Regions from separate parts of the Azohydromonas sp. genome, predicted to be linked through region 1. Evidence: predicted binding sites of a transcription regulator. Region 1 holds the regulator's gene; the other holds the start of a gene.
The links. Region 1 encodes FNR, which switches genes on or off when oxygen is low (the NO sensors DNR and NnrR bind a similar motif). Its sites were predicted from a motif close to TTGATNNNNATCAA; they were not measured.
Positions count from the first base shown of each region.

Region 2: PKC53_RS13775 (COX15/CtaA family protein) is a predicted target of FNR. The motif match lies at 1,127-1,140, and genes of this name have one in related genera.

Region 1 covers NZ_DAOKZA010000077.1:1,335-9,016, forward strand. The annotation lists gene ccoO (cytochrome-c oxidase, cbb3-type subunit II) at 1-154, shown strand, start outside; gene PKC53_RS17805 (cbb3-type cytochrome c oxidase subunit 3) at 174-389, shown strand; gene ccoP (cytochrome-c oxidase, cbb3-type subunit III) at 382-1,296, shown strand; gene ccoG (cytochrome c oxidase accessory protein CcoG) at 1,322-2,788, shown strand; gene PKC53_RS17820 (nitrogen fixation protein FixH) at 2,788-3,051, shown strand; gene PKC53_RS17825 (hypothetical protein) at 3,134-3,409, shown strand; gene fnr (fumarate/nitrate reduction transcriptional regulator Fnr) at 3,431-4,165, opposite strand; gene hemN (oxygen-independent coproporphyrinogen III oxidase) at 4,342-5,760, shown strand; gene PKC53_RS17840 (sulfite exporter TauE/SafE family protein) at 5,780-6,529, shown strand; partial or broken gene icd (NADP-dependent isocitrate dehydrogenase) at 6,626-7,682, shown strand, end outside.
Region 2 covers NZ_DAOKZA010000038.1:29,555-37,236, reverse strand. The annotation lists partial or broken gene PKC53_RS13790 (cbb3-type cytochrome c oxidase subunit I) at 1-293, opposite strand, end outside; gene PKC53_RS13785 (cytochrome C oxidase subunit II) at 304-843, opposite strand; gene PKC53_RS13780 (hypothetical protein) at 877-1,038, opposite strand; gene PKC53_RS13775 (COX15/CtaA family protein) at 1,257-2,120, shown strand; gene PKC53_RS13770 (Crp/Fnr family transcriptional regulator) at 2,235-2,936, shown strand; gene PKC53_RS13765 (cytochrome D1 domain-containing protein) at 2,956-4,200, opposite strand; gene PKC53_RS13760 (Lrp/AsnC family transcriptional regulator) at 4,197-4,691, opposite strand; gene PKC53_RS13755 (Lrp/AsnC family transcriptional regulator) at 4,679-5,134, opposite strand; gene PKC53_RS13750 (c-type cytochrome) at 5,177-5,500, opposite strand; gene PKC53_RS13745 (cytochrome D1 domain-containing protein) at 5,567-7,282, opposite strand.

The DNA of each region.
Region 1 (7,682 bases):
CGCGTCGATGGCCTCGCGCATGACGGCACTGCGGCGCCTGGGCGTGCCCTACGGCGACGACGAGGTCGCCAAGGCCGCCGACGAGCTCAAGGGCAAGACCGAGATGGATGCGGTGATCGCCTACCTGCAGGTGCTCGGCACCGCGGTCAAGTAGCGAGCGCCGGAGCATGACCATGGACGTCAACGACTGGCGCAGCCTCGTGACCACGCTCGGCCTCGTGCTGTTCCTCGCGCTCGTCGCGTGGACCTGGAGCGCGAAGCGCCGCCGTGCGCACGACGACGCCGCGCGACTGCCGTTTCTGGACAGCGGGCTGGCCGACGGCGCGCCCGCCCCGGGTGGGAAGGCCCGGGCCGAAGAATCAACGAATGCTGGAGGACGCCGTGAGTGATTTCGTCAACAGCGGCTGGTCGATCTTCGTCGCGGTGGTGACGGTGGTCAGCCTGCTCGCTTGCCTGGGCTTGCTGATCATCGCGGCCAGGCGGCGCGTGATGGCCAACGACAACACCACCGGTCACGTCTGGGACGAGGACCTGCGCGAGATGAACAACCCGCTGCCGCGCTGGTGGATGGGGCTGTTCGTGATCACCGTGGTCTTCAGCGGCGTGTACCTCGCCGTCTACCCGGGGCTGGGCAGCTTCCAGGGCTCGGCGAGCTGGACCTCGGTCGACCAGTACCAGAAGGAGCGCGAGCGCCTCGAGGCGTCGATGGCGCCGGTGTACGCGAAGTACGCCGCGCTCGACGCCGCCGCGCTGGCCAAGGACACCCAGGCGATGGAGATCGGTCAGCGGCTGTTCCTGAACAACTGCGCGCAGTGCCATGGCTCCGACGGCCGCGGCAGCCTCGGTTTCCCGAACCTGACCGACGGCGAGTGGATGTACGGCGGCGCCCACGAGCAGATCAAGGAGTCGATCGCCAACGGCCGCAACGGCGTGATGCCGCCGATGGCCGAGGCGGTGGGTTCGGGCGAGGACGTGCGCAACGTTGCGCACTACGTGCTCAGCCTGTCGGGCACCGCGCACAACTCGGTGTACGCGCAGCTGGGCCGGGCGAAGTTCGCGGCCTGCGCGGCCTGCCACGGCGCCGACGGCAAGGGCAACACCGCGATGGGTGCACCCGACCTGACGAACAACGTGTGGCTGCACGGCTGGGGCGAGGCGGCGATCGTGCGCGCGATCACCAACGGCATCAACAACATGATGCCGGCGCAGGGCCGGCTGCTGACCGCCGAGCAGATCCACGTGCTCGGCGCCTACGTCTGGAGCCTGTCGCAGCCGACGCAGGTGGCCCGGCAGTGACGGTGGCCGCGCCGGCGAGTCCGCGATGAGCAGTTCCGGGCCCGTGCCGGCCGCGGCGCCGAACGCCGCACCTTCGCCCGGCGGCGACAGCGCCGCCGAGCTGGTGTCGCTGTACCAGAAGCAGCGCAAGATCTACGCGCGGGCGGTCAGCGGCTGGTTCGCCGGCTGGCGCTGGGCGCTGGTGTGGCTGACGCAGCTGGTGTTCTACGGGCTGCCCTGGCTCGACTGGAACGCGCGCCAGGCGGTGCTGTTCGACCTCGCGTCGCGGCGCTTCTACATCTTCGGGCTGGTGCTGTACCCGCAGGACTTCATCTACCTGACGGCGCTGCTGATCATCTCGGCGTACGGCCTGTTCCTGTTCACCGCGGTGGCCGGGCGCCTGTGGTGCGGCTTCGCGTGCCCGCAGACCGTCTACACCGAGATCTTCATGTGGGTCGAGCGGCGTTTCGAGGGCGACCGCATGCAGCGCATGAAGCGCGACGCCGGCCCCTGGAGCCTCGACCGCACCTGGCGCGCGGTGGCCAAGCAGGTGGCGTGGGTGGCGATCGGGCTGTGGACCGGCATCACCTTCGTCGGCTACTTCACGCCGATCCGCGAACTGGTGCCGGCCGTCGCCGGTTTCGGGCTCGGGCCGTGGGAGACCTTCTGGGTGCTGTTCTACGGCTTCGCGACCTACGGCAACGCCGGCTACATGCGCGAGCAGGTGTGCAAGTACATGTGTCCGTACGCGCGCTTCCAGAGCGCGATGTTCGACAAGGACACGATGATCATCAGCTACGACGCCGAGCGTGGCGAGCCGCGCGGCACGCGCGGGCGCAAGACCGACCTGAAGGCGGCCAACCTGGGGCACTGCATCGACTGCGGGCTGTGCGTGCAGGTGTGTCCGACCGGCATCGACATCCGCAAGGGCCTGCAGTACGAGTGCATCGGCTGCGCCGCCTGCGTCGACGTGTGCGACGGCGTGATGGACAAGATGCAGTACCCGCGCGGGCTGATCCGCTACGCGACGCAGAACGGCATGACCCACCACTGGAGCCGTGCGCAGATGCTGGCGCGCGTGCTGCGCCCGCGCGTGCTGGTCTACACCGCGGTGCTGGTGCTGGTCGCCGGCGCGTTGCTGACGAGCGTCGCGCTGCGCAGTCCGTTTCGGGTCGACGTCGTGCGCGACCGCGCCTCGCTGGCGCGGCTGGTCGACGCCGGCCACATCGAGAACGTCTACCGGCTTCAGGTGATGAACGCCACCGAGCGCGAGCAGCGCTACACCGTCGGCGTGCGCGGCATGGACGGTGCGCAGGTCGACGCCGGCGGCGAGGTGCGGGTGGGGCCGGCGCAGGCGCGCTGGGTGCCCACCGCGGTGCGCATCCCGCCGCAGGCCGCGCAGGCGCTGGGCAGCGGCGCGCACCCGGTCGAGTTCGTCATCGAACGCGTCGCCGACGGCGACCAGGCGGCGGCACGGGTGGTGGAGAAGTCCACCTTCGTTGTGCCGCGCTGATGGCCACCATCCACGAGGAGAACCGCATGCGCCACAAGGATGCCGCCCCGAAGCCGACGCCCTGGTGGCGGGTGGGCATGGTCTGGCTGGTGATCGGCGGCCCGCTGACCGTCGTCGTCGCCGGCATCGTCACCGCGGTGATCGCGGTGCGCGGCGCCGACCCGGTGCTCGACACGTCGGCGCGGCGTGCATCGATGGCGCCGACCGCGACGTCGCCGGCGGTGCAGGCGCGCAACCACGCGGCCACGCCGCCGTCGCGATGAGCGCCGCCACCCGGCCGCCCGAAGGCGGCGCCCGTGCTGCATCGGGGACGACGTGGCCGCGCAGCGACAGGAGGGCCGTCGCGTGAGCACCGCGAGCATCGGCCGGCGCCTGCAGACCGTGCTGTGGCCGGCGTTCCTGATGGCCGGCGTGCTCGAGATGCTGGTGTTCGCCGTCGTCGACCCCGGCAGCCTGCACGGCTTCGGCGGCGCTTCGCTCGACTGGCCGCCGCTGGCGGTCTACAGCGTGGCGTTCCTGGTGTTCTGGGCGGTCATCGCCGCAGCCGGCTTCATCAGCCAACTGCTCGCCTGCTCGGCGCGCGACATCAACGAGGGGCGGATGTCGCCCGACGGCCCCTGATCGCGCCCGGCGGGCACGCGCTCAGCAGGTGGCGCCGTTGACCAGCTGCTGTAGCCCGGCCTGGTCGATGATCGTGATCTGCCGCTGCTTGACCTCGAGCAGGCCGTCGTCCTGGAACTTCGAGAAGGTGCGGCTCACGGTCTCGAGCTTCAGCCCCAGGTAGCTGCCGATCTCCTCGCGCGTCATGCGCAGGATCAGCGACGTGCCCGAGAAGCCTCGGGCCTGCAGCCGCTGCGTCAGGTTCAGCAGGAACGCGGCCAGGCGTTCCTCGGCGCGCATGCTGCCCAGCAGCAGCATCACGCCGTGGTCGCGCACGATCTCGCGGCTCATGATGCGGTGGAACTGGTGCTGCAGGTTGTTGAACTCGCGCGACAGCCGCTCCAGCTCCTCGAACGGGATCACGCACACCTGCGAGTCCTCGAGCGCGACCGCGTCGACCGTGTGGCGGTCGGTGCCGATGCCGTCGAGCCCGAGCAGCTCGCCGGCCATCTGGAACCCGGTGACCTGGTCGCGTCCGTCCTCGGCGGTGACGCAGGTCTTGAAGAAACCGGTGCGCACCGCGTACAGCGACTGGAACGCGTCGCCGCTGCGGAACAGCTGGTCGCCGCGGGCGACGCTGCGCCGCGTGGCCACCAGCGTGTCGAGGTGCTCGAGGTCGTGACTGTTCAGTCCGACCGGCAGGCACAGCTCGCGCAGGCTGCAACTGGAGCAGGCGACCTTGAACGAATCGGGGCGGATCGGGGGCTGGGTGGTCATGGGGCGAGGCGGCGGTGCGTGAAGCCGAGGCGAACGGGTCGGTGTCGACAGGGGACCGGTGGGCTCGATGGACCGCATGATATGCCTCAAACCAGCCGGGATTCTTGGTTGTCGGCGCGCACCCCCACTTGATGCATGTCAACCCCTCGGTCCACCGCTTTGGCACAGTCGGCGGCATGCAAGATCTGGTCGAACAGGACGCGCCGGTCGAGCCGGTGCTGTCCGAGGCGCTGCTGGCCCGGCTCGACAAGCCGGGGCCGCGCTACACCTCGTACCCCACCGCCGACCGCTTCGTCGAGGCCTTCGGGCCGGCCGAGTATGCGCAGGCGCTGGCGCAGCGCGCGCAGGGCGCCACCGTCGGCGGTACGCCGCCGCTGTCGGTGTACGTGCACATCCCGTTCTGCGAGTCGGTGTGTTACTACTGCGCCTGCAACAAGGTCATCACGCGTCACCACGAGCGCGCCGAGCAGTACCTGGACGCGCTCGACGTCGAGATCGGGCTGCACGTGCAGGCGCTGGGCACGGGCCAGTCGGTGTCGCAGCTGCACTTCGGCGGCGGCTCGCCGACCTTCCTCAGCGACGCCGAGATCGACCAGCTGATGGGCTCGCTGCGGCGCGCCTTCCGCATCGCGCCGGGCGCCGAGGTGTCGATCGAGGTCGATCCGCGCACCGTCACCGCCGAGCGCCTGGCGCAGCTCGCGCGCGCCGGCTTCAACCGCATCAGCTTCGGCGTGCAGGACTTCGACCCCGACGTGCAGAAGGCGGTGCACCGCGTGCAGTCGTTCGAGATGGTGCGCGACCTGATGGCAAGCGCGCGTGCGCTGGGCTTCGAGTCGACCAACGTCGACCTGATCTACGGTCTGCCGCGGCAGACGCCGGCCTCGCTGGCGCGCACCATCGCCCAGGTCGGCGAGCTGCGCCCGGACCGCATCGCGCTGTACGCGTACGCGCACCTGCCGCAGCGGTTCAAGCCGCAGCGCCGCATCGACCCGGCGCAGCTGCCGCCGCCGGCCGACCGCGTGACGATGCTCGGCAACGCGATCCGCGGCTTCCTCGGCATGGGCTACGCGTACATCGGCATGGACCACTTCGCGCTGCCCGGCGACTCGCTGGCGGTGGCCAAGCGCCAGGGTCGGCTGCACCGCAACTTCCAGGGCTACAGCACGCAGCCGGACTGCGACCTGATCGGCCTGGGCGTGTCGGCGATCGGGCGCATCGGCGCGACCTACAGCCAGAACGTGAAGACGCTGCCGCAGTACTACGACGCGATGCGCCAGCAGCTGTTTCCCACCGAACGCGGGCTGGCGCTCAGCCGCGACGACCTGGTGCGCCGCGCGGTGATCATGGCGCTGATGTGCCAGGGCAGGGTCGACTTCGAGTCGATCGAGCTGGCGCACCTGCTGCGCTTTCGCGACTACTTCGCCAGCGAGCTCGAGCAGCTGCGCTCGCTGGCCGAGATGGGGCTCGTCGAGATCGACGCCGAGGGCGTGTCGGTGACGCCGCTGGGCTGGTACTTCGTGCGCGCCGTGGCGATGACCTTCGACCGATACCTGCAGGCCGACCGCACGCGCGAGCGCTTCTCCCGCATCATCTGACCCGCCGCGGCACTGGCTGGTGGACACCGCCCTTGCGCTGAGCGCGCTGCTGATGGGCCTGGCCGGCTCGCCGCACTGCGTGGCGATGTGCGGCGCCGCCTGCGCCGGCATCGCCGGGCGCTGCGGCGGTGCACGCCCGCAGCGCGCGCTGCTGGCGCTGCACCTGGGCCGGCTGCTCAGCTACGCCGCCGGCGGCGCCGTGGTGGCCGTCGGCGTCGGCGCGCTGGCCGACATCGCCGCCTGGTCGCCGGCACTGCGCCCGCTGTGGACGCTGGTGCACGCCGCGGCGCTGGCGCTGGGGGTGTGGCTGCTGTGGCACGGCCGGCAGCCGGCTTTCCTCGACAACCTCGGGCGAGGCACGTCGCGCGAGCTGGCGGCCGCCGGTGCGCCGGCGGCCGCCGGCGGTGCACCGCAACCGGTGCACGGCCCGACGCCGCGGCGCGCGCGCTGGCCCGGCCCGCTGAAGGCCGGCGCCGCCGGCGCGCTGTGGCTGGCCTGGCCCTGTGGGCTGCTGCACTCGGCGCTGGTGATGGCCGCGCTGGGCCACGGCGCGGTCGGCGGCGCGTCGATCATGGCCGCGTTCGCCGTCGGCACGTCGGTCGGGCTGTGGGTCGGGCCGGCGCTGTGGTGGCGCATCGGCGCGCCCGGTGCCGGCTGGCTGGCCGGCGGCGGCGCGGTGCGGCTGGCCGGGCTCGGGCTCGCGGCGGCGTCGGCGTGGGCGCTCGGGCACGACCTGGGCGCCAAGGTGCTCGCGTACTGCCTGTCGTGAGCGCGCCCGCGCCCGGCGCGCGTCAGGCCGCCGACAGCCCGCGGCATAGAATCGTCGGCCAGCTGTAGCGCACCCCCCACCACGGAGCCCGGATCCATGTACCAGCACATCAAGGTGCCCGCGAGCGGGCAGAAGATCACCGTCAACGCGGACTTCTCGCTCAACGTGCCCGACCAGCCGATCATCCCGTACATCGAGGGCGACGGCACCGGGTTCGACATCACGCCGGTGATGCTCAAGGTCGTCGACGCCGCGGTCGCGAAGAGCTACGGCGGCAAGCGCAAGATCCACTGGATGGAGGTCTACGCCGGCGAGAAGTCGACCAAGGTCTACGGCCCCGACGTGTGGCTGCCCGAGGAGACGCTGCACGCGGTGCGCGACTACGTGGTCAGCATCAAGGGCCCGCTGACGACGCCGGTGGGCGGCGGCATCCGTTCGCTGAACGTCGCGCTGCGCCAGGAACTGGACCTGTACGTGTGCCTGCGCCCGATCCAGTACTTCAAGGGCGTGCCCAGCCCGCTGAAGGAGCCCGAGAAGACCAACATGGTGATCTTCCGCGAGAACTCGGAGGACATCTACGCCGGCATCGAGTGGGAGGCCAAGAGCGACAAGGCCAGGAAGGTCATCAAGTTCCTGATGCAGGAGATGGGGGTCACGAAGATCCGCTTCCCCGAGACCAGCGGCATCGGCGTCAAGCCGGTGTCGATCGAGGGCACCGAGCGCCTGGTGCGCAAGGCGATCCAGTACGCGATCGACAACGACAAGCCCAGCGTGACCCTGGTGCACAAGGGCAACATCATGAAGTTCACGGAAGGCGGCTTCCGCGACTGGGGCTACGCGCTGGCGCAGAAGGAATTCGGGGCGCAGCCGATCGACGGCGGGCCGTGGTGCAAGTTCAAGAACCCGAAGACCGGCCGCGACATCGTCGTCAAGGACTCGATCGCCGACGCGTTCCTGCAGCAGATCCTGCTGCGCCCGGCCGAGTACAGCGTGATCGCGACGCTGAACCTCAACGGCGACTACGTCAGCGACGCGCTGGCGGCGCAGGTCGGCGGCATCGGCATCGCGCCGGGCGCCAACCTCAGCGACAGCGTCGCGATGTTCGAGGCCACGCACGGCACCGCGCCGAAGTACGCGGGCAAGGACTACGTCA
Region 2 (7,682 bases), on a different contig from region 1:
ATGCGACAGCGCAGCAGCGTCGACGACGCGAAGTACAGCACGGCGACCTCGAAGAAGATGATCCAGAAGATCAGCATGTCGATGCCGTGTGCCGTCAGCCACATGTAGAAGGTGTCGGCCGGCAGCAGGTGCACCGCGGGCCAGCGCGTCAGCACGACGCCGATGGCCAGGATGCCGCCGATCAGCAGCCAGACCACGCCGACGAAGGCGTTGGCCTTGATCAGCCACTCGGCCTGGTTCTCGAACTGCAGCCCCGATCGGGGGCAGGTCCGGTAGGTGGTGGTCACGCTCATCGCCTCCCCCTCACTTGACGTACAGGCGGCCGACCATCTGGTGATGGCCGATGCCGCAGAACTCGTTGCACACGATGGAGAACTGCCCCGACTGGTTCGGCGTCACCGTGACCACGTGCTCGAAGCCGGGCACCATCTGGATGTTGATGTTGGTCGGCTGCAGCGAGAAGCCGTGGTTGTAGTCGAGCGCCGTCAGGTGCAGCCGGTAGGTCTTGCCCTTCTCAAGCTCGAGGATCGGCCAGAAGTTCCACAGCCGCGCGATCAGGTAGACGTCGCTGCCCGGCGGCGGCGCGACCACCGGGATCTTCTCGTCGGTCTCGGTGCGCACCGTGTACTTGTCGACCATCGCCTGCGTCTTCTCGGTGAAGCGCTCGGGCGTGGTGCGGTAGGTCTCGGTGGACAGGTTCTGGTCGCCCCAGATGTGCCAGCCCACCATCATGAAGAACATGATCAGGCACCAGGTCAGCGCGATCGCGATCCACGTGCCTTCGACACGGTCGATCGGATGCTTGTACCAGAGGCGTTCGCTGGGCGGGAGGATGGCGCTCATCGTGCAGTCCCTCGTTCTTGGATGGGGCGGCGGCTACTTGCCGACCGGGATCGACAGGATGTCGATGACGCCCCACAGGTTGTAGAGCACCATCGGGATCAGCACGCCCAGGAACAGCAGCATGAACGGGTTGTCGAGCAGCTTCTGCATGAACGGCACCGGCTCGTTCTCGTCGTCGTGATGGTGTTGGCTCATCGCATCTCTCCTTGGTGCGCGGACGTGGACCGACCAGGACCGGTCCGACGGGTGCGGTGGATTGTGGAAATGGGGGCCGGTGCCCGAATTGATGCAATTCAAGAATGTCAGATATTTCTTTAAGCGCCGCCTGGGGTCAAATACCGATGCCACGACGGCGCGCGACGCTGCAGCATCGCGACAACCGAAGGTTGTGTCTGCGCGCTGCGCGCCCGTCCTTGCCTGCCCACGTCCTCGTCGATCACGCCGCACGGCGCGCGGCGCCCGCCACCGCCCTGGCGCGCGGCTGCGTGCTGCTGCTGTTCGCGGTGGCCGCGCTGAGCGCGACGCTGCGGCTGTCGCATGCGCCGCAGGCCGAGCCGCTGCTGTCGCAGGCCGTCGTCGACGTCGTGCGCGGCGCGCACCGCCTGAGCGCCAGTGCCGCGCTGCTGGTGATCGTCGCGATGCTGTGGGCGGCGCTGCGCCGGCAGCCGGGGCGCTGGACATCGGCGGCACTGCCGGCGACGCTGCTCGCGCTGGCGCTGGCGCTGGCCGTGCTCGGCGTGGCCACGCCCGGCGCCCGGCTGCCGGCGATCACGCTGGGCAACCTGCTCGGCGGCTGGCTGATGCTCGCGCTGGCCTGGCGGCTGGCCGGGCCGGCGCACGGCCGCGGCGTCGGCGGCCTGGCCGCGGTGACGGCGTCCTTGCTGCTCGCGCAGGCCGCGCTGGGGGCGATGGGCGGCGCGTCGGTCGCCGGCGCCGGCTGCGGGGGACTGGGCGAATGCCTGCAGCGCGCCGCCGACGGCGGGTGGCCGCTGTCGGCGCTGGATCCGTGGCGCGAACCCGCGGGCGCGGTCGCCGCGTCGACCGCGCGCATGCTGCACGTCGGCACCGCGGTGCTGCTGCTGCCGCTGGCCGCCGGCGTCGCCCTCGCCGCCGCCCGGCTCGGCCGGCGCGACGAGGCGACGCGGGTGCTGGCGCTGCTGGCGGCGCTGGCGCTGCTGGGCGTCGGCGTGGCCGCCTTCGGCTGGCCCTGGCCGGCCGCGCTGGCGCACAGCCTGGCCGGCACGTTGCTGTTGGCGCACCTCGTGGCGCTCGTCTGACGCGGCGACGCCCGCGTCGGCGGCCGTGGTCGGCGCGACGCCCGGCTTGATGGATGTCAACGCAACGGGCACCGCCCGGTCCACAATCGCGCCGTCCCCGTCCCGGAGCCGAACATGGAGTCCCGCCCGTTCGACGTGCCGCGGTACCTGTCGGTACTGCCGCTGTTCAACGAGCTCAGTCCCGCCGAGCTGACGAAGGTCGCCGCCGGCTGCCAGCTGCGTCGCCTGGCGCGCGGCGACATGGTGTTCCGCGTCGGCGACCCGTGCAACGAGTTCCACGTCGTCGTCACCGGCCAGGTCAAGCTGTTCGTGTTGTCGCCGGGCGGCAACGAGAAGGTCGTCGAACTGATCGGCCCGGGCCACAGCTTCGGCGAGGCCATCATGTTCACCGACCGTCCGTACATCCTCAGCGCGCAGGCACTCGCCGACACGCTGCTGCTGACGGTGGGCAAGCCGGCGGTGATCGACGAGATCAAGCGCGACCACCGCTTCGCGCTGCGCCTGCTGGCGGGCATGTCGCGCCGGCTGCACGGGCTGATCCACGACGTCGAGGCCTATGCGCTGCACTCGGGGCTGCAGCGCGTGATCGGCTACCTGCTGCGCGACCAGAGCGTCGACGGCTGCGACCCGGCGGCGGTGCAGACCGTGACGCTGCCGGTGAGCAAGGCGGTGATCGCGTCGCGGCTGTCGCTGACGCCGGAGTACTTCTCGCGCGTGCTGCACGAGCTCGAGTCCAAGGGGCTGATCGAGATCGATCGCCGCGAGATCCGCATCCTCGGCGCGAAACGGCTGGCCGAGTACCGCATGCAGGCCTGAGCTCCCGCGGCGGGTCCGGTCAGCCGCAGTCGCCGGCAGTCGGCGTGCCGTCGAGCGCGACGCGCCCGTGCAGCGCGCCGCTGGCGACGTTCCACACGACCAGCTGCGGCGCCGGCGTGCGCAGCGCCAGCGCGGCGAAGGTACCCGTCGCGTCGAAGCGCAGGCCGCCGATCGCGGCACCGTCGAACGTGTCGCTGCCGGCCGGCTCGAGGCGCTGCGCGTCGACGCGGTGCACGACGACGCGGCGCTCGCCGTCGGCCGCGACACACCAGACCCACGGCGAGCCCGGCGGCGCGTGCAGCGTGCCGTCGCGTGACGGCGCGGGCACGCTGCCGATCAGGTCGCCGCGCCGCAGGCCCACCAGGCTCCAGCGCGCCGCGTCGCGGTGCGGCAGCAGCAGCGCGCGATCGCCGCGGTGCCCGACCACCGCCCCCGCGCCCGGGCGCGGCGCGTCGGCCAGCGCGACCGCGGCGATCGCACGGCGGATGTCGAGGTTGTGCGTCAGCACCACGTCGCCGCCGTCGGCGCCGCGCGTGCGCGCCAGCACCTGCGGGCGCAGCGGGTCGACGAACGGGTCGGCCAGCGGGGCGGCCAGCGGCGAGCGGCGCACGCCGAGGAAGCCGGCGCTGGGAATCGCCTCGCCCATGCGGAAGTCGTGCACCAGCCCGTCGTAGATCGGCTCGGCCTGCGGGTCCAGCGAAATCTCCCACAGCTCGGGCAGGTCGCGCAGCGCGACGACGAAGCTGCGCCGCGCGGCGTGCGCCGCCACCGCGGCGACGCGCGAAGGCAGGCGCTTCGCGAGGTCGGCCACCGCGTAGCGGCGCAACAGCTGCAGCCGGTCGTCGACGATCACCAGCGCCGGCGCATCGGCATCGGCGGCGATCAGGTGCTGCGCGTCGCCGGACCACGCCAGCGCACCGATGCGGCCGAGCAACGCCGCTCTCGCCAGCCAGCGGCCGGTGCACGCGTCGAGCAGCGCCAGCGCGCCGTCGCCGCCGCCGAGCGCGAAGCGTGCGCCGGACGGGTCGGTCGCACCGACCATGGCGGCCGCGATCGGCACGCGGTGACGCAGCCGCAGCGCGCGGGCGTCGACGCTGCACGCGAACGCCGCGTCGGCGACGACGACGAGGTGCGGCGCCGTGCGCGCCGCGGCGTCCCCCGGCGCGGCCGGCGCCGGCCGGGGCCGACCGGCGCCCAGCGCGGCGCCGAGCGCGCCACCGGCGAACCGGCGGCGCGACCAGCCGCGCGTGGGTGCGTCGTTCACGGCGCGCGCTTGAGCACGCGTTCGCGGTGCAGCACCTCGTGGCCGCGGCAGGCGTCGGCGAGCAGGCACAGGATCTGCAGCACGCCGCGGTCGATCTCGGCGGTGTCGCGGCCGTGCAGCACGGCGAACAGGTTGTACGGCCAGTCGGGCGCGCGGCGCGGGCGGCGGCAGCAGCGCAGCACGAAGCCGAACGCGGCCACCTTGTCGCCGAGTTCGTCGACGCGGCGGTCGTCGACGTCCCACACGCTCAGCGCGTGGCGGCCCAGGCCGACCTGCTGCGCGTCGGGCAGCACGCCGATGCGCAGCAGCGCGCCGTCGCGCAGCAGCGTGCCGAGCCGCGCGCGCACCTGCGCGCCGCTGGTGCCGAGCCGGCGGGCGATCTCGTCGTAGGGGCGCGACACCAGCGGCAGCCCGTCGCGCGTGGCCTCGAGCAGCCGGCGGTCGAAGTCGGCGAGGGCCGCAGCGCGGCCGGGGCGGGTCACAGCAGCCACAGCAGCGTCCCCGCGTAGCTGATCTCGTGCGGCAGCACGAGCAGCGGCGCGCCGATGCGTGCCGCCGCCTGCGCGCACGCCGCGTCGAGCGCGAGCGCCGACTCGGCGACCAGCGCGAACCACAGGTTGTAGCGGTGCCGGCGCTGCTCGGCGTGCACGACCGACGGCAGCGTGCAAACGCGCGCGGCCACCGCGTCGACCTCGTCGCCGGGCACCTGCGCGCCGATCAGCGCCGAGCGCCGCGACCCGCCCGTCGCGTGCGGCACCTGCGGCACCGGCGCGCCGATCACGCCGAGGTCGTGCAACCGGCGCAGCCGCGCGAGCACCTGCGCCTCGCCGAGGCCCAGTTCGGCGGCGACATCGGCGTACGGCGTGGCCGACAGCGGGAAGTCGGTGGCCAGCCTGGCGATGAGCTGCGCGTCGGTCGTGTCGAGCGCCGGCATCGTGCTGCGCCCCCGGCGTCGGTCGACCTCGGCGCGCGCCGCTCAGGTGGTCGACAGGATGAACTGGATGCCGGCCTTGAGCGCGTCGTCGCTGATCTTGTCCGGCCCGGTGGGCGGCATCGGCACGGGGCCCCACACGCCCTTGCCGCCGGCGCGGACCTTGGCCGCCAGGTCGGCGACCACGTCCTTGCCCTTGTACTTGGCGGCGATGTCCTTGAACGCCGGGCCGACCATCTTCTTGTCCTTCGCGTGGCAGGCCATGCAGCCGGCCTTGGTCAGGTCGGCCTGCGCGTCGGCGTGCGCGGGCAGCGCGAAGGCCGCGGCGAGCAGCGCGGCGGCGAACAGCGAGGCTGGGGTCTTCTTCATCGGGCAATCTCCAGGCAAAGGGAAGGCGCCGCGCGCCCTTGGCAGGCCCGCGGCGCCGCTCACGCGTCAGTAGACGTCGTGCTGCGTGTTGTAGACGTTGAAGTGGCCGGTCGGCGTGATCAGCTTCGGGTCCTTGATCACGGCCTTCAGCTTGAGCGTCTTGTCGTCGACGACGACCAGCGCGCTCTCCTTGTTCTTCGCCGACCACACCGCGAACCAGACCTCGTCACCCGCCTTGTTGTACTCGGGCTGCACGACGCGCTTGGCGCCGTCGTCCTTCAGATCGGCCCACTGGGCGATCGGCAGCACGGTGAAGCCCTTGTCGAGGTTGGTGATGTCGAACACCGCCACCGACTGCGAGATCGCCGGATCGGGGTTCAGCGGCGTGTCGACGTACAGGTGCTTGGACTTCGGGTGCGTCTTGATGAACAGCGACCCGCCGCCCTGGCCCTTGAGCATCTGCACGACCTTGAAGCCTTCCTTGCGCTTCGGGTCGGTGCTGATCAGCGCGATCTGCTCGTCACCGAGGTGGCTGGTGGCCCACACCGGCCCGTGTTTCGGGTGCTTGAAGTTCGCGCCGCGGCCCGGGTGCGGGATCTTGCCCACGTCGATCAGCGCCTGCAGCTTGCCGTCCTTCGCGTCGATCGCGGCGATCTTGTTGCTGTTGTTCGCCGCCACCAGGAAGTAGCGCTTGCTGGCGTCCCAGCCACCGTCGTGCAGGAAGCGCGCCGAGCCGATCTCGGTCATCTTCAGCGCGTTCAGGTTCGAGTAGTCGACCAGCAGCGACTTGCCCGTTTCCTTGACGTTGACGATGAACTCGGGCTTGAAGTGGCTGGCGACGATCGCGGCCACGCGAGGCTCGGGGTGGAACTCCTGCGTGTCGACCGTCATGCCGCGGGTGCTGACGATCTTCTTCGGCTCGAGCGTGTCGCCGTCCATGATGACGAACTGCGGCGGCCAGTAGGTGCCGGCGATCGCGAGCTTGTCCTCGTAGCCCTTGAACTTGCTCGTGTCGACGCTGCGCGCCTCGAGGCCGACGCGGATCTCGGCGACGTTGTCGGGCTTGGCCATCCACAGGTCGATCATGTTGACCTTCGCGTCGCGCCCGACCACGAACAGGTAGCGGCCCGACGCCGACATGCGCGAGATGTGCACCGCGTAGCCGGTGGTGATGATGTTGATGATCTTCTTCGTGTCGCCGTCGACCAGCGCGATCTCGCCGGTGTCGCGCAGCGTCGTCGAGAAGATGTTGGAGATGTTGTAGTTGTTCTCCTTTTTCTTCGGGCGCTTCTCGGGCGGCACGATGACCTTCCAGGTGGCCTTCATCTCGGCCATCCCGAACTCCGGCGGCATCGGCGGGTCGTGCTGGATGTACCGCGCCATCATGTCGACTTCCTTCTCGGTCATCTCGCCCGAGGTCTGCCAGTTCGGCATGCCGGCCGGCGAGCCGTAGGCGATGAACACCTTCAGGTAGTCGGTGCCCTTGCCGAGCGTGATGTCGGGGGTCAGCGGCTTGCCGGTGGCGCCCTTGCGCAGCACCCCGTGGCAGCCGGCGCAGCGCTCGAAGTAGATCTTGCGCGAGGCGTCGAACTCGGCCTGCGTCATCGGCGGGGCCTTCGGGTTCGTCGACTGGTACATCGCCTCGCCGGCCAGCGGCGAGGCGCCGGCCTGGTACTTCAGTTCGGCCTCCGTGACGGGCTTCTGGTCGGCGGCGTGCACGCCCAGCGCGAGCGCGGCCGCCAGCGCGGCTGCCGCGTGGTGAAGTCTGTATCGCGTTCTCATGGATGCGTCCTTTGGGTTGTCGCAGGAGTGGAAATCGGGGTCGGGAACCGTGTCGCTCGGCGCGGGCCGATGGGCCTGCACCCGTTGGACCGCATGTTCGCGTTCGCCTTAGGGATTACCTTGATCTGGTTAAAGCCCCGGCGCGCTGTATTCGGCCTGCGACAGCCGACGCGATGTTTGACGGAAGTCAAGTGACGCCGAATGGGCAGCGACAAGCTGTCGCACGCGCGTCACGGCGTGCGCGTACGGCCCGTGGACCCGCGCGATGCGAGCCGCCGGAGCCGATGCGGGTGCGGCTTCGCCGTCGCATCTCCGTGGACGAGCGACCCCTGGCGGGGGCGCGCGAGGCCGTCTGCCCGCCGGCGAGAACCCGGACCCCACCCGGACCGACCGGGCGCCC